Regions from separate parts of the Desulfosporosinus sp. BICA1-9 genome, predicted to be linked through region 1. Evidence: riboswitches for the same ligand, from Rfam matches in the RefSeq annotation. Region 1 holds a riboswitch; the other holds the start of a gene.
The links. A riboswitch is a leader RNA that binds a small molecule or an ion and turns the genes downstream of it on or off. The one in region 1 is predicted to bind cyclic di-GMP.

Region 1 (14,123 bases):
TGACGTTCTTTACTGCGGGTCCGATAGAGGTAAAAGCATGGACAATTTATCAAGGGACTAAGGCGCCTCGAGCAGCCGGGACCATCCATACAGATTTTGAACATGGATTTATTCGAGCTGAAGTGGTTTCGTATAAGGACTTCGTAGAATTCAACGGTATGAGCGGTGCTAAGGATAAAGGATTAGTTCGCTTGGAAGGTAAAGAGTATATTATGAATGATGGTGATATTGTCCACTTTCGTTTTAATGTTTAAAGCTTGCATTTTAAGGAACACAATGGTATAATTTTAGCTTGTTAGTATAAATATCCCTGCTCCGTTGATCGGGGCCGCTTAGTCCGAGGGGAGGTGCAAATATGAAAGCGTATGAAATACTGTATATCATCCGACCAGATCTGGATGAAGAGACAACTACTGCACTGGTAGAACGTTTAGGTGGGCTCGTAGCCAGCAATGGCGGAGAAAACTTAAAGGTAGAAAAGTGGGGCAAGCGTCGATTGGCCTATGAAATTGAAGATTACAAAGAAGGCCAGTATATCCTGATGAACTTTGATGGCGAAGGTCGTACATCCCAAGAAATTGAACGGGTTATGAAGATTTCTGATGATGTAATCCGTTTCCTAACCGTTAGAAAAGATGACTAGAAGGACGGAGGGGCGCATATGTTGAATCGTGTCGTTTTGATAGGCCGTTTAACGAAGGACCCCGAATTGCGCTACACGCCAAATGGTGTAGCGGTCGCTAATTTTACGTTAGCGATCGACCGCAATTATAAAAATGCCCAAGGAGAAAGAGATACCGACTTTATAAATTGCGTAGTTTATCGGCAGCTTGCCGAACTCTGTGCCAATTTTTTGTCGAAGGGGAAACTCGCGGCTGCAGATGGTCGAATTCAAGTACGTTCGTATACTGGACAAGACGGTCAAAAACGCTGGGTTACAGAGGTTATTGCTGAAGATGTTCGCTTCTTAAGTCCGAAAGACGGTGGAGGCGTAAACACAGAATCAAAATCTCCAGGCGGAAACAGCTCGTTTGGACATGAAGTAAATTTGGATGATGACATCCCATTCTAATAGGGGAAGGGGAGAATTAGTATGAAACGTGAACGCGGACGTCGCCCTCGTAAGCGGGTATGTAGTTTTTGTGTCGATAAAGTTGTGTCTATGGATTACAAAGAGACACATAAAGTGCGAAAGTATGTTACAGATCGTGGCAAGATATTACCACGTCGAATTTCTGGAAACTGCGCAATGCATCAGCGCCAAGTGACCTTGGCCATCAAACGTGCTCGTAGCATAGCCTTGTTACCATATAGCGTAGAGTAAGAAAAAGGGAGCAAAGCTCCCTTTTTCTATTTTCCGATCCGCGGACCACTTATGGATGAAAATGAGCTATTTTTCGAAGTAGAACGTATAAATTTTGGGCAAGGTCGTCCATGGTTAAATTTTCATAGGACGAAGGTGCAGGAGAATGGTATGGTAATCACGAACAGTAGTCTGATAGTGTAGCCAATTTTTTAAGATCATGAGTGGAGATAAATAATAGAGTTTAGGAGGGGTCATTCCTGGAAAATATTGAAGTTGATGTCGTTAAGGGTCTAAGGGCCATTGATGAACTTAAGGTAAATTTAATTCAGGCTCAGTGGCTTATCCAACATGGGACTCTGAGTGGCTCAGAGGATGAGATGATTCAGGGTCTGGCGGATCTAGTAGGAATGAGTTATTTGCTAGCAAGGCGATTGGGGTTTGACTTTTCACGACTCGATCGCATGCTTCTCCAACGCTTAGAGGGTCTAAAAAACACCGATGAAATGAACCTTGAAAAGCAGTGGGGAGATTTCAGCTTGCTTTTGAGTTACCTTGCCCCTGAAGATTAAGCATATAGGAGATCGGAAAAAATGTTTATTAGTGATGAATTGGCTCAGGATTATTTGGCAGGGGCGATTCTATTGACATTTCCTTGGGTGGGGATTGTTTTGGGAACCTGGGGATTTCTTTGGGAAGCACTGATGTTACTCGCAGTATTTTTAGTTGGACTACGTAGAGGGTTGCCCAGAGCGGTAGGGTTTCTCTTGATTGGCTATCTTGCAGCAGTAATTGTTTTTGGAGTATCAGCACTTAATCAATTGGGATTTGTACCTTTGGCAGGGTTGCTGGGTGTTCTTGGTTGGCAGAAGCGTTGGCCAGTACGCGTAACTTTTTTTTGGGGTGCTGCCTTAGCGGCAATTATAGGAGCTTTACCTTCTCTCTCCTATGTAATGCAAGGATTTGATGCTAAGACTGTTGGTGATCTGATTAATTCGACAGTTCAGCAATATCAAGATTCCGGATTACTGGTATTGATGCAACAACAAGGGATTACAGAGGAGCAGATTCGAGATGTATTGCAACAAGTAATTCAATTTTATATGTTAGTCAGCCCAGGTATCTCTGCAATAATTGCTATAGTTGAGTTTGGATTTGTATACTACATTATGAGACGATGGCTTAAGGACGAGGGAGGATGGATCCCGTTTACGCACTGGCGTCTGCCTTGGTATGCAGTCTGGGGTGCGGTATTAGGTATTGCTTGCTATCTTTTAGGGGATTACTTTGCTTGGCCGGTTTTTCGAGGGCTGGGGATTAATCTCATGGTTGTTTACGGCGCTTTAACGTTGGTTCTAGGCACAGCTGTCTATCTGCATATCTTAAAATCACCCAAAATCCCAAGATTCCTTAAATGGTTAATCATTATTTCTAGCTTTATTTATTTCTTTTTTACGATTGTCAGCATTATCATGTTTGGGCTTTTTGATCTCGTGATCAATTTCCGACGCCTACCGGAAGAACTATAAGGAGGAATTTTCATGAAAGTTATTCTTCAAACAGATGTAAAGGGAACAGGTAAAAAGGGACAGATTTTAGAAGTCGCTGATGGATTTGCTCGAAATTTTCTTTTTCCTAAGAAATTAGCGATTGAAGCGACTACCGGAAATATTCAGGACGTTTCACATAAGAAAGCAGTGGAACAACGTCGCAAGGAGAAAGAGAAAGAAGATGCTATCAAATTGGGCGATAAACTTAATGCCTTGCTGATCGAAGTGAAGACGAAAACTGGAGAAGGAGGGCGCTTGTTTGGCTCAGTAACCAGTAAGGAAATTGCCGAAGCCTTAAAAAAGCAACACAATGTCGAAGTGGATAAACGTAAGTTGGAGATAAAGGAACCGATTAAGACATTGGGAAATTTTGAGGTTTATGTAAAAGTGCATCCAGAGGTAGTAGCTAAGCTTCAGGTACATGTTTCTGGATTATAAGTGAGTTCAGCTTCAGATAGATCTCTGCAGTTTCGCATCTTAAGGCGGCGTATTTTAAACAACGTACTACGAACCACGAAAGGGGACCCCTGATGAAAGGGATTTTAGCAAAATGGTTAAATCACAAGGACCTTAGTGAGCGGTTACAAGACGAAGAAGAGTGGAGTCGAGAAGTTGAGGCACTCTATGTATTGCTTTCAAATTATTATGGAACTGACAAACTAGTACTTAAGGCTAGTCGATTGGAAGCACTCAAGCTCATGCGCTCGGATGAACTAATTGAACGTGTTGTTGGTTTGCGCAAAATCCTTTCAGATGATCCCACAGACCAAACCCTTCCCAATAAGTCAGAAATTCCGCAGATCTTAGATGAAATCGAGGAACAGATAGCGGACCTTATTGCTCGGCGTTCTGTAGAAGAACGGTTGGAACGTGTGGTTACAGAAAAGATGCAGGAACGGCATGAGGATTATGTCAAAGAAATAAAAAGGCATGTACTTCAGGAGTCATCTACTCCAGAAAATGCTCAAACCCTCAAGAAGTTAGCTGTGCTCGAAAAAATGAAAACAGTTTCCTTAAAATCATCAGCATCGGATGTCTTACGACCCAGGACTATGGAGGAAATTGTAGGACAGGAAAGCGCTCTACAAGCTCTTCTTGCAAAGATAGCAACACCCTATCCACAACACATGCTGATTTATGGTCCACCCGGAGTCGGTAAAACTTCTGCTGCTCGAGTTGCTTTAGAAGTAGTCAAGAGCCATCCACATTCTCCCTTTCTCAAAGAAGCCCCGTTTATTGAAGTGGATGGTACAACGCTTCGGTGGGATCCTCGTGATGTGACCAATCCTCTTTTGGGATCAGTTCATGATCCCATATACCAAGGTGCTAAGCACGATTTAGCAGAGACCGGCATACCGGAACCAAAAATGGGGTTGGTGAGTGATGCTCACGGCGGCATTCTTTTCATAGATGAAATTGGAGAAATGGATCCCTTACTCTTAAATAAGCTGCTCAAAGTGCTTGAGGATAAGCAAGTGACCTTCGACTCGTCGTATTATGATCCTGGGGACCCTCAGGTTCCACTGTGGATTAAAAAACTTTTTGATGAAGGAGCACCTGCTGATTTTGTGCTCATTGGAGCTACGACAAGGGATCCGGCTGATCTTAGTCCGGCCCTTCGTTCTCGCTGCTCTGAAGTTTTTTTTGTCCCTCTTGAGCCAAGAAATGTTCAGCACATTATCCGTCAATCTGCCCAAAAGCTTGGAGTGACGTTAGAAGACAACGTCCCTGAGATAATTAGTGAATATGTGATCGAAGGACGGAAAGCAAATAGTATTTTGACAGATGCCTACGGCTTGGCAAGGTATCGAAACCCGGATCAAGCGGTCGTGAAAGTAACTTGTGCTGATGTATATGAAGTCCTGCGTTCGGCGCGACTAACTCCCTTTATTGTCCGCAAGGTCCAAGCAAGCTTTGAAGTGGGAAGGATTTTGGGACTGGGTGTATCGGGATTTTTAGGTTCAGTATTGGAGATCGAGGCGATAACCTTTGCAGGGCGAGATGGTAAAGGTGCAATTCGATTTAATGAAACAGCAGGAAGTATGGCTAGAGATGCAGTATTTAATGCTGCTGCGGTCATACGTGAACTAACTGGAGAAGATTTAGGTAATTATGATGTGCACGTAAATATTGTAGGCGGAGCAAAAATCGACGGGCCCTCCGCGGGGCTTGCAACTACGCTGGCTATCTATAGTGCTCTGAAAAAGAAACCACTTCGCCAGGATGTTGCCATAACCGGGGAGATTTCCATTCAAGGCAAGGTGAAACCAGTCGGTGGTATTTACGAAAAGATTTTTGGCGCAAAACAGGTTGAAGTTCGCAAAGTTTTGATCCCCTTGGAAAACATGGTAGATGTACCAAGAAGTTTACAGGGTATTGAAGTGGTAGGTGTCAGTACAATCGAAGAGGCTATGAACCATGTTTTTTAATACTAGTCAACCTCAGCAAAGTTTTCAGCCAATTGTGAGAAGACTCGATGTTTAACTTTAGTTGAACGAGTTCACCACAGCTAGAGAGAGGTAAGTGCCAGAAGGAGAGAAGATATGGAACTACTGAGAGTTCCACCACAGAATTTAGAGGCTGAACAGGCTGTCCTAGGGGCGATGATGCTCGAACCGGAGACCGGAAGTTCTGTTTTTGAGATTCTTCAACCGGAAGACTTTTATAGGGATAATCATCGTTTGATTTTTTCTGCGATTCAGGAACTCTTTGAAAAGGGAGATCCTATTGACCTTGTCAGTGTTGCCGAGATCTTGCGCCAGCAGGGCCGTCTGGAACAAGTTGGCGGAATTGCGACAATCTCTGAGATTGCTCGTTCTGTTCCTTCGGCAGCTAATGTCGATTATTATGCCAAATTGGTCACGGAAAAGGCGCTTCTGCGTCAGCTAATACGAGCGTCCAATAGTATCGTAGAACGGGGATATGAGCCTGGAGAAGAAGCGCGTAATCTTCTGGAAGAAGCAGAAAAACTGATTCTTGATCTTTCTAGAAGGCGTGTAAAAGATGGATTTAGTCTTATTCGCGATGTTCTGCTAGAGACGTTTGAGAAAATTGAGTATCTCTATGCTCATAAAGGAAATCTTACGGGTGTTCCGACCTTTTTCACGGAATTGGACCGCATGACTTCGGGTTGGCAACCCTCTGATTTAGTGATTATTGCTGCCCGGCCATCCATGGGAAAAACGGCACTAGTTTTAAATATGGCACAAAATGCTTCAGTAAGGGCGAAAGTGCCGGTTGCCGTTTTTAGCTTGGAAATGTCCAAGGAACAATTAGTGCAGCGGATGCTGTGTGGGGAAGCAATGGTAGACCAACAGCGTGTCAGGACTGGTGATTTGCTCGACTCAGATTGGCCGAAATTGACGCGCGCTGTAGGGCCTCTCTCTGATGCCCCAATTTTTATCGATGATACCGTAGGAATTTCCTTAGCAGAGCTGCGTTCGAAGGTGCGTAGATTGAAAACGGAGCACAATTTGGGGATGATTGTTATTGACTACCTTCAGTTGTTGTCGGTTGGAAAGAAGACAGAAAGCCGACAGCAGGAGGTGGCACAAATCTCGAGAACTCTTAAAGGGCTTGCCCGTGAACTTAAAGTCCCGGTCATCGCCTTGTCACAGCTTAATCGTGGAGTTGAGCAACGTCAGGATAAACGGCCTATTATGTCGGACTTATTGGAGTCGGGGGCCATTGAAGCGGATGCGGATGTGATTTCATTTATTTATCGGGATGAGTATTATCATTCGGAATCTGAGAAAAAAGGGATTGCAGAGTTAATTATCGCCAAACATCGTAATGGTCCTGTAGGAACCGTAGAATTAGGCTTCCTTAAGGAGTTTACCAAATTTGTAAATCTTGATCGACAACATCAAATGGCTTAAATAGATCCCCCAGGCCTCTTGGCTGGGGGATTTATTTATACTTATCAGACCCCCATTCCTCTAAAGGGGCATCACTGTACAAAAGTCATAAACCCTCTGAAATTGTCGAATGTTTTTTATGTATTCATGTATAATGTTCGGATATTGATTGACAAGGGGAAGGAGGATTGTTAAGATAAAAGTGTTTGCGACTAGAGACTCTTTGCTAGTTGAGAACGAAGATGGCTCTAGGAGGAGATAAAGTTGAAACATGAAGTCGATGTCTTAATTATTGGAGCTGGTCCAGCCGGTATTTTTACGGCTTTAGAGCTATCAAAGCATAATCAAGAGTTGAAAATTCTTATTGTGGATAACGGAAGAACCATCGAAAAGCGAAAGTGCCCTGCCCGTGCAACGGGCGTCTGTGTTGGATGTAATCCATGCGCTATTACCAGAGGATGGTCAGGTGCAGGGGCATTTAGTGATGGGAAACTGTCTTTGAGTCCCGCGGTGGGCGGTCGATTGACCGAATATATGAAAGAGGCTCAGGCACAGGAATTAATTGACTACACAGATTCTATTTACCGCCAATTCAAAGCGCAAGAAACCGTCTATGGCTTAAATAACCACCGGGTGGAAGAGATTCAATATGAGGCTTCTCGTCATAATATTCAGTTGATTCATTGTCCGATACGTCATTTGGGAACTGAGTTGGCTTATGATGTGTTGAAGGGTATGTACGAACATCTTATGACCAATACGAAGACGATTTTTTGGGAACTGGCGGAGGTTAAGAATATCTTGGCCGGTCCTGAAGGGGTCATAGGGGCGACCATTCAACGACGGGACGAACCAGAAATTGATGAAGTGTCGGCGCGTTATGTAGTTGCTGCCCCAGGTAGAGGAGGCGCGAATTGGCTTGCTGAACAGACCGTTCGTTTAGGTGTAGCGACGGAAAACAATGAGGTGGATATTGGAGTGCGAGTTGAAGTTCCAAACTCGATAATGGATCATTTAACACGGGAACTTTACGAACCGAAACTAGTCTATTATTCGGATACTTATGACTTAAAGACGCGAAGCTTCTGCGTCAACCCGGGTGGTGTGGTTTCTGAGGAACACTATGACGGGGGAATAGCAGTGGTCAATGGGCATAGTTATGCCGATCCTGAGAAGAAAACAAAGAACACTAACTTTGCTTTATTGGTCTCAACACGTTTTACTGAGCCTTTTAACCAACCGATCGAATATGGTCGTTATGTTGCCCGGCTAGCGAACATGTTATCAGGTGGTGGAGTCATGGTTCAGCGTTTGGGGGATCTCTTACAAGGACGACGGACCACTGAAAGCCGTCTGCGCCAGTCGACCACGATTCCAACCCTGCTTTCAGCTGTTCCTGGAGACCTCAGTTATGCGCTTCCAGAGCGGTACCTAACTTCTTTAATAGAGACCCTCAAAGCATTTGATAAAATTGCGCCTGGTATGTACGCCAAAAACACGTTGTTATACGGGGTTGAGGTTAAGTTCTACTCTTCCAAGGTAAAAGTAAAAACAAACTTTGAAACAGAAATTCCTCGCTTATATACGATTGGGGATGGAGCAGGAATAACCCGAGGTTTGATGCAAGCTTCAGCAACCGGTGTTGTTGTGGGTCGGGATATCGTAGCTAAGTCATAAAGATTTTGCTTGACGTTCTCTCTTTGGATTGATGCTTTTGGTAGGTTAAAAATAGTACTTGTGATATTGAAGTCTACGAAATGACAGGGGGCGAAGTTTTTTGCTCGAAAGATATACTCACCCTGAAATGGGCAAGCTATGGCAAGATGGATATGAATATGAACGTTGGTTAGACGTTGAATTGGCCGTCGCTGAGGTTATGGCGAAACGAGGGGAAATACCTCAGCAAGCCATGGAGGAAATCCGAAAGTCGGCTAAAGTGAACCCTAAGCGGGTCTTAGAAATTGAGGCTGTGGTTCGGCACGATCTGATTGCCTTTTTACAGGCTGTTGTTGAAGAGATTGGGGAGGCTGGTAAATACCTTCATCTTGGATTGACGTCTTCAGATGTGAAGGATACCGGGTTAAGCCTTGTGTTAAGAGATTCAGGTCGGTTACTGAAGAGTGACTTGATAGCGTTGCGAGAGTCGTTAGCTAAGCGAGCGTTTGAAAGTAAATACACCGTGATGGTCGGCCGAACTCACGGCATTCATGCTGAGCCGCTAACCTTCGGATTGAAGCTCGCTTTGTGGATTGCAGAAATCGATCGTCAAGAAGAACGGCTTGATCAGGCGATTGTTTCTGTGAGTGCTGGAAAGATTTCTGGAGCAGTGGGAACATATGCCAACGTATCGCCTGATGTAGAGGAGGAAGTCTGTCTTCTCTTGGGGTTAGAGACGGCTTTAGTTAGTAATCAAATATTGCAACGGGATCGACACGCGCACTTTGTGTCTACGTTAGCCTTAATCGGAGGGACACTCGAAAAGATAGCAACAGAGATTCGCAATTTACAACGTACGGATATCCTGGAGGTTGAGGAATCCTTTGCAGAGGGGCAAAAAGGGTCCTCGGCGATGCCACACAAGCGCAATCCGATTGTGTGTGAACAGGTAGCGGGAATGTCACGGCTTCTACGTGGCAATGCATTAGCAGCCATGGAGAATATAGCGCTTTGGCATGAACGAGATATGACCCATTCCTCTGTGGAACGGATAATTCTTCCGGATAGTTGCCTTCTCTTGGATCATATGCTCCGTCAGATGACTAAGGTAATAACAGGTCTAAAGATTCGTGAGGATCAAATGAAACGTAATCTTCAGAAAACCTTTGGACTGACCTCTTCTCAACGTGTTCTCTTGGCCTTGGTCGAACACGGATGTATGAGAGAAGAGGCCTACGCCTGGGTTCAAGAGGATGCCTTTCAGGCTTGGGATCATGGTCAAGACTTTATTGAAGTTGTGACAGAGGATACACGAATTCTAAACTATTTAACCAAAGAAAAAATTCAGGGTTTGTTTGACTTAAAGTATCACCTGCGACACGTTGATGATATCTTTAAGCGACTAGGACTACAGGATTAAGGGACGCTGGCCAAGAATGGCCAAGTGTCCCTGTAGCCAAGACTCGAACAGGGATGTTCGAGATTAGAACACCGCCATGGATGGCAAGGTGTAGTGATAGCTAGATGCCGATGGCAAGGTGTCGTGATGGCGAGAAGGGACTCTTGAGAAAGTAAGGAGGAAAAATATATGGCAGCGGTTGTGTTAATTGGTTCTCAATGGGGAGATGAAGGTAAAGGTAAAATAACAGATTTTCTAGCCGAAAAAGCCAATGTCGTTGTAAGGTACCAAGGGGGAAATAATGCTGGACACACGGTTGTGGCGAACGGAGAAGAGTTCAAACTTCACCTAATTCCTTCGGGAATCCTTTACGAGGATAAAACTTGTGTCATTGGCAATGGTGTGGTGATTGATCCGCAGGTTTTGTTAGAAGAACTCAGTTATCTTGCCATACGAGGCATTAAGATCGGTAAGCTCCTTATTAGTAGCAACGCCCATATTATCATGCCCTATCACAGGGTACTTGATGGTTTGGAAGAAGAAGTACGCGCTGAGCACAAAATTGGCACAACGAAGCGTGGAATCGGTCCGGCCTATATGGATAAAGCTTCACGGATCGGAATCCGTGTGATTGATCTGATGGATAAAGAAGAGTTTGCTGACAAACTCAAACGAAATTTAACCGAAAAAAATAATTTGTTTGTCAAAGTCTATGGTAAGGAAGCGCTGAAGTTTGAGGATATTTATGAAACTTACCTTGGCTATGCAGAACAACTTCGTTCGATGGTCACGGACAGTTCTCTGGTAATCGACCAAAGCATTCAAGCGGGGGAGAAGGTGCTCTTTGAGGGTGCACAAGGCACCTTACTAGATATTGACCATGGGACTTACCCCTATGTGACATCTTCCCATCCAATAGCTGGAGGGGCTTGTATTGGTGCAGGTATTGGCCCAACTCGTATTAATCGCGTAATCGGGGTAATCAAGGCCTATACAACTCGCGTCGGAGAAGGTCCTTTCCCAACAGAACTTTTGGACGAGGTCGGAGAAGAAATTCAGAAGAATGGACATGAGTTTGGAACCACGACTGGACGAGCGCGTCGTTGTGGTTGGTTTGATGCGGTCATTGCCCGGTATGCTGTTCGAGTGAGTGGAATTTCCGACTTTGCCATTACGAAGCTTGATGTCCTTACGGGATTTGACACCTTGAAAATCTGCGTTGGATATAGCGTCAATGGAGAAATCATCCGTGAATTTCCCCAAAGTCAAAAGATATTTAAGCAATGTCAACCAGTTTATGAAGAAATGCCTGGTTGGCAAGAAGATGTGACTCATGTACGTCAGTTTGGAGACCTTCCTGAAGCAGCCCGAAATTATATTCTTCGAATTGAAGAGCTTTCAGGTATTCCGGCTACGTTGGTTGCCATAGGTCCAGGACGCGAACAAACCATTGTGCGCGGAGAAATCTTTTAATACAACAAATCTTTAAAAGTATTGACACTTGTGATGGATTAGTGTAATATCTAAATTCGTGGTACAAAACATCTTTCGGGCCATTAGCTCAGTCGGCTAGAGCACCTGACTTTTAATCAGGGTGTCCCGCGTTCGAGTCGCGGATGGCCCACCATTTTCAAAAAAGTGTTTGTAGGCGTAGTACTTGTCAAACATAAGATATAAACGGCAGAAGACAGTGATTTGGCACTATTGTTAAGTTGCTGTTTTTTGCTGTTTATTTCTTTGGTATTGTAAACATATTTTAGGGGAATAATAAATAATTTGTTGTAATAGAAAAGAAAATGTATTTAAAATTAATTCTACGTATGTTATAGTCAATATGATTCAAAAAATAAAGTCTTTTTTGCAAGCTAATAATAATTGACAAAGGCAAACTCGGTGAAAACCGAGGACGCAAAGCTTCGGGTCTTCCACGTTAGGGTGATGATAGCCGAGCCACCAATTTAGAACATTTCGCTTTCTATTTTGGGGAGCGATTTTGTTTTTTAACCGATCAGGTAGTTAATTTCCGGGAGGTCAAAGGGGCAATTGGAAAACCTATATATGTATTGGGGCCATAAATCAGAGTATGAGAAAGGGAGATAAAGGATGACTAAAATCAAATATCGTATTATTTTATTACTAGTAACGACGAGTTTAATTATGGGTTCTATTCTGGGTGGTTATAACATCTATAATGTGATAGTTGCAGAAAAAGCAAACATTACACAATATCGCGATACGTTATATGAACAGTTTGACCGGACCGTTAAACTGGAGGTCCAAACTGCTTATAGTTTAGTTCAAGATATCTATGATAGGCAGAAAAAAGGGGAATACACTCCAGAAGAGGCAAAGAAGACGGCAGCGGATCTTGTAAGAAATTTACGTTACGACCAAGAAAACTATTTTTGGATAGATACGACCGATGGAACAAACGTAGTTCTGCTAGGGCGAGAAGCTTCTGAAGGGAAATCACGTTATGAGGCCAAGGATAGTGAGGGTATACTTTTTGTTCAGGCGTTTATTGCGAACGGTAAACAAGCAGGCGGAGGCTATACGGATTATAGATTTGCAAAGCCAAATCAAACGGAAGCATTACCTAAAAGAAGTTATACCTTATTATTTGAGCCCTATAATTGGGTGATTGGAACGGGAAACTGGGTTGATGATATTGATACACTGGTTTTAGCAAAGCAAATGGAGCATGAAAATAAGACTAAACAAAGCATTATTTATACGATTGTCTCTATTTTACTGGCCCTGGGAGTTTCTCTTGTGACAGGAACAATACTAAGTAATAAAATCTCGAAACAAATTGCCCAAATGGCAACAAATGCTGATGAAATTGCCAAAGGTAATTTGAGAATAGGACAATTCGAAAATAATTCTAAAGATGAAATAGGGAATCTTGGTAGGGCTTTCCGGACCATGACCGACAATTTAATTAACCTTGTTCAACAAGTGTCATCGTCCTCAGCGCAAGTTGCAGCATCATCTCAACAATTGAGCGCAGGGGCAGAACAATCCGCCCAAGCGTCACAACAAGTAGCGATAGCTATCATGGAAGTTTCCGTTGGTGCAGAAAAACAACTAAATGCTGTTAATGATACATCGGCAATTGTTGAGCAGATGTCAGCGGGGATTCAGCAGATGCTGGAAAACGCCAAAATTGTAGTTAGGTCCTCGGAAAAAACGGCCCTTTCGGCGGCAGAGGGTAGTCAGGCAATCGATAAAACGATGCAACAAATGCTTAATATCGAAAGGACAGTGACAGGATCTGCTGATGTGGTCATGAATTTAGGAGAGCGTTCTAAAGAAATCGGGCAGATCGTAGATACCATATCAGGTATAGCATCCCAGACAAACCTTCTGGCCTTAAACGCTGCCATCGAAGCGGCGCGAGCCGGTGAGCAAGGGAGAGGTTTTGCTGTTGTTGCGGATGAGGTCCGAAAATTGGCCGAACAATCACAGGAAGCATCGAAACAGATAGCATTGCTGATTAATAGCATTCAACAAGACACTCAGAAAGCAGTGCTAGCGATGAACGAGGGAACACATCAAGTTAAGCTAGGGACAGAGGTCGCTGGAACGGCAGGACAAGCATTTAATGAAATATCGGGCTTAATTAACCAGGTTTCTTCACAGATTGAAGAAATTTCTGAGGAAATTCAGCAAATGGCTGTGGGGAGTGAAAGAATAGTTTCATCGATTGCGGATATTTATGAGACAAGTCGAGAAATCACGACCCAAACTCAGACTGTGTCTGCCGCGACAGAGGAACAATCGGCATCTGTTGAGGAAATAGCCTCTTCGAGTAACGTTTTAGCAACGATGGCCAATGAATTGCAAGAAACAGTAAAGAAATTTAATTTCTAACAAATCTATCAGGGATAGGCGTTGATCTTAATGTTCCTATCCCCTAACGCCAATGTCCATTAAGACCTTTGATCATCTGGATTTCTCATTTAAAGGATAGAGGCCTCCTTCGTTGCATGTATTGCTTTCGGGTGAGGCGACTTCGGTGAAAATTAATATCCTGCAGCAATAATAAATAAAACTAGGTTTACAAAGATAGATTAAAAGGTATTGACATGTCTAGAAAGATAGTGTAGAATTCATATTTGTGAGTGTCATTTATCTGATGACTGACCACTGAAGCGGCCCGTTGGTCAAGCGGTCTAAGACACCGCCCTTTCACGGCGGTTACACGGGTTCGAATCCCGTACGGGTCACCATACTCGATATACGAAGTTCGAAGCACGAGGTTCGACAAGTATTTCAACCAGCACTCATTAATTAAAGTTGCTAATCTTAGTTCGTATATGGAAGTCGTGGATGGTTATACACCCGATAGAATATCG
Region 2 (5,991 bases), on a different contig from region 1:
TGAAGGCTGTCGATATCTTTGCGCTCACCTTCCACTTGCTTTTTTGCAAAGCTGGATGTAAAAGGAACGGAGATGATGAAGCGTAGTTTTGCCGTATCGTTCAACATGGCGTTTACATTTTTGGTACTAAAGAACCCCTTGTCCATGACAATCAGCGTGGGTTTCCCTTTCGATAGGGCATCCATTTTAGCCAACGTGGTTTTCAGTGTGCTGACATCCTTAAGACTGCCACTGTATGCGGTCTGATAGATGGGAAGCCCTGACTTCTCACCCATAAGCATGCAGAGGTTGATCTGAGGAAGAGCTTCCTTGTCCCGGTTGTATCCCCATTCAACGTCTTCAATCAGGTTAGAGTAGGAGGAGATAGGGATCTTTCTCAAATAAGATGAAGGAAGTGCTGGACATCCACGGGTTTTCACATTATGATATACGGCTCTTACTCAAATACGAATATATAATGGCTGGACAACCAAAAACCTGAATGATATAATAAACTGCAATAATAGGCGCAGAGGTGATAATGTTGCAGGAAAACATCGGACGAAAAGCTATGCTTATTTCGATGTTGTCAAAAGATGGGTTTGATCCAGAAGCAGCGGAAAAACTCTACAAAATCGAAATGCAAGTGACGAAACACTTTGAATATGGCGGTGTTGTCCCAGACTACTTTGAACTGCAGGATATCGAGATGGGCAAGGAAGCAAAGAAGGTTTATTGGGTTTCCAATACAACGGAATCGATTTGCCCATTTTGTGGGGAAAAAAGCACGGAGCTTGCAAATGAGTACTATCATAAAGAAATTCAGGATATTCCGGTGAATGGTATGGCAGTATTCCATGTATGCAGAGTCAACAAATATAAATGCCGGAACCCTGGATGTAAGCATAAGATATTTACTGAACGGACAGACGGATTTTGCGATGAGGATGCGCGGAAAACAGAACGGTTTAAGAAATATTGCGTATTGCAGGCTATGCAGAGCAACTGCCATGCTGCGGAGCAAGCACTGAAATTGGAAGGGGCAAAGGTTAGCAACGACACTATATCCAGATATGCAAAGGCTGTAGCGGCCAAAGTGATCGAGGAGAGCTTGAGAGATAACGATGTTGAGATCATATCCGTAGATGATGTAAACCTCAGGAAAGGTGACAAATCTTCGGCTTGCACTGTTTTTATAGATGAAAAAACCCATCGAGTTTTAATAATCATCAGGGGAACAAATAAAGAGGCAGTAGCGCAGGTTTTGGAGAAATTCACGTCGTCAAAGATATTCAGCAGGGATCGGGCTAGCGCATACTCGTCAGCAGCGACAGAGGCCAACAAGACTCAGGTTGCCGACCGGTTTCACCTAATCAAAAACGCTCAAGCTGCGGTAAAGGAAGCCCTTATGAGCGTAATTCCGGCCAGAATATTCGTGCGCGAAGGCGACGGCTCGGCTTTGAATGATGACTATTTCTACGTCCCCGATGAAACTGTAAATAAGCGCGTTAGGCTCGCCAAGCTGACAGAAAAGCAAGAAGCGAAATACAGGAGCACACTGAAGATATTAGAACTGGCTGGTAAAGGCATGAGGACGGCGGATATCGCGAAAAGCTTGGGAATGAATATGATGGACGTCCAACGCTACCGAAGGGTGGCAGTAGAGACACTGAAATCAGTCGATAAAAAAATCGAAAAAAATATAGCAATGATGAATTCCTCACAACAGCAGCATTTCGAGAAGATTGCGACACGCAACATAAAAACGATCGGTCCAAAGGCTCATCCGTCAAGTGAGTCAATCGTTGAACCATTCAGGGAGACTGTCACAGCCATGCTAAAAGAAGGGCACAGCCACCGCACCATATACCCAGTATTGAAAGAAATGGGTTTTGACGGATGCTCCAATGCCATCTACCAGTATATAGTCAAAGTGCGTAAAGAGAATTTGGAAGAAGCCAGACCGAATGAACTTGAAAAGCCTCAAGACCTGAATTTAGAAAGCGTTACCCATGGGACTGTTTATCGCAGCATACTCAAGGAAGCATCCAAAGATCGCACCAAGAATGGCGGAAAAAGCGATCCAAGAGCGAACGGGTGCAACCCGCTCGAAAACGATTCCGAAGCCAAAACTTAAAAACGAGATTTGTCTGCTCCAGACGACTCTCCGTTGCCACCTGAAATCAGGAAAATCATGTTCAGCAAAGGCAAATCTGACGAAGCTGGCAATCCGGTGGGTAAATCTGCTGAGACCGACAACCCAGCGGGAAATACGGAAGCAAAAAAAAACTGATTATGGAAAAGGTGTATGTTATGTTCCCAGTGCTGCAAGTGCTAGTGCAATTCTTGAAAGACTTCTACAATGTGTTTGATACCCGCAGTATTGAAGCATTGGATGTATTCATTTCTAAGTATATTAATTCCGAAATATATTCTTTGGCACAATTTGCAAATGGCATTCTAGACGACTATAATGCCGTGAAAAACAGTTTGCTTTACCCGGATATCAGTAATGGCCCGATCGAAGGCATTAACAGCAGAATCAAAATGAAACATAGACGTAGCGTAGGCAGAGAAGGCTTGGAGTTGCAAGCAAGTGGAATAAGATTGAACATCAATTATTTTCTCAAATAAGTATTAACTGGCGCGGGAGACCTTTAACAAGCCATGAAACCATTGTGAATCTGATTGGCTCGACACGAACAGAAAAAGGGCTTGTGGTTAAAAGCGTACCGGATACAAATATTTATGAAAAAGGTAAAAAAATAAGCAAGGAAGAACTAGCAAAACTCAATTTAAAGAGACACGAATTTCATGGAGAATGGAATTACACAATAACGCCCAATATGTAATAAATTGTATTATACTAGCTCTTAATATTTTGTGATCCCTAAGTCGAATTATATAGTTGGAATAATTGCGAAAATAGTAGCAAAACCATTAATACTGTCAGCGTACAGGAAATAATTATTAAACATAGAAAATTATAAAAGGTATCCATTTAATGGCTAGCAATCCCTTCGCAAGGTATGCAGGTCTGCGGAGGAGAAAAAACGAAGGGAGTGAAAATAAATTATTCAATTTATATCTCATATAGGGGTAGGAACAACATTTTAACCATAGTTGGCGGTACCCCTCTAACAGGATATTCACAAATTGAGGGGGGAAGTCCATGTAAAAAAACAAATGCCCGGTTTCATACCTGCTGAATTTTGAAAGGAAGTGGAATATCTGTGTTGAAGAGACGTTTCCAACTGGATGATACCATTTACAGTCCAGTAGCCTTTCTGTAAGTCTTAAAAAGATTGGATATTTTAACAGATAGAGCAAGGGTTCACCCTTTGTATTTAAGACGTATCCTAAACCCGGAGAAAAAAACTTACAGAGCAAACACATTACGACAAATTATTCCAAAGAACAATGGTAAAATAAAGTCGAAATTTATATAAATGGCAAACCCGTCGAAAGGCGGGGACGCAAAGCTATGGGTCTAAGGCTGAGAAGGCTATGACTGCCAGGTTGCTGTAACATATTTGTAGCACGCTTGGCCTTTCTCTTGCTTTGGAGAAAGGCTTTTTTATTTTATATAGAGATAAAAAAGAGGAGGAATTTGAAAATGTCTTGGAAAAAAGCCAGAATCATCAGGAAGCTAATTGCTTCTCTCCTAAGTTGTGTTTTCCTCCTTGCCAATCCACTTATGGCACAGGCTAACTGGCAGCAGCACCAGACTCCAAACACTTATTTAAATCCCAATGAAGTCAACGCCAACAATCCTGACCCTTTGACCGAGGCAATGAACAAGGCTGGAACATCGCCTTTTAATACAGACACAGCCGGCTTGCCTAATAACAAGCCCTCGCAACCAGCCACAGTCGATATAATCCAGGGGAAATTAATATTAAACTCTACTGACTTAAAAATTCCCGCTGAGGGCTCTCCCGTTATTTTACATCGGACCTATAACAGCGGCAGCACCCAAGTTGGGCCCTTTGGCATGGGCTGGGATTATAGTTATAACCGGTATCTTACAATGTACCATGAATATGCCATGCTGGAACATGCTGGCGACCAGGGAAGCCTGACATATAACTATACGAAAAACAACCCGTCCCTGAAGGTAAGCTCTTTTGACGGGGATAACCGAATTCAATATCCCCTGGATGACGGCTATTACACAGCAGTACAGAGTTCCAATACTGCCACGCTTACTAGGAATCAGGATGTTACATACACCGTCCAGGAAAAAGACGGTACAACCTATAAATATAACCGTTATCAGAAAAGTTGGGCACCGAATCAGATCGATGGAAAACTCAGCGAGATCTCCGACAGTAATGGCAACAGCATAACCTTTCAATATGACAAGCAAGGACACCTTATTCAAATAACCGATATGGGCGGCAGATCAACCAGCCTGTCTTACTCCGGTAACTTAATAAGCGCCGTAACTGATCCCCTCGAAAGGACAACTAGCTTTGAGTACGATGGAAATAACCGGCTAATCAAGGTAACTGACCCGGCAGGTAGCCTAGTTTCCTATAGTTACGACTTAAATAACCAACTTACCAGCGTGATCGATGCCGTGGGTAAGTCGTATAACTATACTTATGATAGTGGTAAGCTGAAAACTGTTACCAACCCATCCGGAACAATAATTGAAACCTATGACTACAACCCAGCTGACAAGAAAACAACCGTAACCCGTCTCGGCAACCGAGTTACAAACTACGACTATGACAGTGAGAACAATATCATACAGATAACAGATCCTTTAGGAAAAACTACAAAATCCACCTGGGACAGCAAACGTAATCAAACGTCTAAAACTGACCAGTTAGGTCAGACAACCAACTATGAATTTGATAGCAAACGAAACCTTACCAAAGTTACCGGCCCGGACGGACTTAGCGCGATCATCGAATATGAGCCGGTTTACAACAAACCGGTTAAAGTTACTGATCCCCAGAGTAACCAGACAAGTTATGCTTACGATGATCAAGGAAATCTTAACAAAGTAACCAACGCTTTGGGCCAGAGTGTCTCATTTACTTATGATAATAAAGGTAACAGAGTCGGAAGTACCGATGCTTCCGGAAACAAGGCTGCTTTCCGGTATGATGCATACGGAAACCTGCTTACTGCGATCGATCCTTTGGGACGGCAAGTCAATTATCAGTATGATTTAGTAGGGCGTGTACTTTCTATAACCGACCCGGCCGGTAGTACTCAGAGGTTTAGTTTTACTCTCAAGGATAGGGTGAAGCAAATCAGTGATCCCCTCGGCAATACTACCGTTTACGAATACGACCCGGTTGGAAGAATCAATAAATTAATTGCTCCCAATGGTAGTACTGCAGGCATCACTTATCATTGGTCAGGACAGCCTGAAATAACGACTGACCTCAACGGAAATCAGACGCACTATCTCTATGACAGTGAAGGTAAACTTACCGAAAAAATCGATCCCTTAGGTAACCTCACTAGCTATACTTATGACGAATTAGGACGGGTTATCTCCCTAACTGGCCCTGGAGGGACTGTCACCACTTACCAGTACGATGAAGTGGGGAATCTAATTAAAGTCACGGACTCTAAAAGTAACAGCATAAACTATACCTATGATGTCTCCAAAAGGATCACAACCGTCACAGACCAGCTTGGCAAGAAAACAACCTATACCTATGATGCAGCAGGAAACATAATCCAACTTACCGATCCTTTGGGAAACATTAGTCAAACTAACTATAATGCATTAAAACAGTTAGTTCAACGCAGCGATGCCAAAGGGAATGCCTTCACCTATGAATATGATGAACGGGGCAATATTACAAAAGCAACGGATGCATTAGATGGCATTTCCCTGTTTTCTTATGATCCTCTTAACCAGCTCATTTCTCAAACCGATCCAGAAGGGAAAGTTACTGGCTACCAGTATGACACAGCCGGTCGACGTTCTGTCAAGACTACCGCTAATGGCGATATTTGGGAATATAAGTATGATAATAAAGGGAA

Region 2: linked by a shared signal. The riboswitch ahead of JL57_RS04455 (DUF6531 domain-containing protein) and the one ahead of JL57_RS06330 (methyl-accepting chemotaxis protein) in region 1 are both predicted to bind cyclic di-GMP.

Annotation. Positions count from the first base shown of each region.
Region 1 is NZ_JUEE01000046.1:79,794-93,916, forward strand. Features, by position in the region: gene ychF (redox-regulated ATPase YchF) at 1-254, shown strand, start outside; gene rpsF (30S ribosomal protein S6) at 356-643, shown strand; gene ssb (single-stranded DNA-binding protein) at 662-1,072, shown strand; gene rpsR (30S ribosomal protein S18) at 1,094-1,324, shown strand; gene JL57_RS06285 (MazG-like family protein) at 1,564-1,875, shown strand; gene JL57_RS06290 (DUF2232 domain-containing protein) at 1,897-2,832, shown strand; gene rplI (50S ribosomal protein L9) at 2,845-3,291, shown strand; gene lonC (Lon family ATP-dependent protease) at 3,384-5,282, shown strand; gene dnaB (replicative DNA helicase) at 5,397-6,731, shown strand; gene JL57_RS06310 (NAD(P)/FAD-dependent oxidoreductase) at 6,975-8,387, shown strand; gene purB (adenylosuccinate lyase) at 8,488-9,786, shown strand; gene JL57_RS06320 (adenylosuccinate synthase) at 9,955-11,238, shown strand; tRNA gene JL57_RS06325 (tRNA-Lys) at 11,316-11,392, shown strand; cyclic di-GMP riboswitch class I at 11,639-11,723, shown strand; gene JL57_RS06330 (methyl-accepting chemotaxis protein) at 11,869-13,638, shown strand; tRNA gene JL57_RS06335 (tRNA-Glu) at 13,922-13,997, shown strand.
Region 2 is NZ_JUEE01000033.1:509-6,499, reverse strand. Features, by position in the region: partial or broken gene JL57_RS04470 (transposase) at 1-419, opposite strand, end outside; gene JL57_RS04465 (transposase) at 521-2,116, shown strand; gene JL57_RS04460 (transposase) at 2,275-2,613, shown strand; partial or broken gene JL57_RS33480 (ISAzo13 family transposase) at 2,571-2,831, shown strand; cyclic di-GMP riboswitch class I at 3,421-3,506, shown strand; partial or broken gene JL57_RS04455 (DUF6531 domain-containing protein) at 3,596-5,991, shown strand, end outside.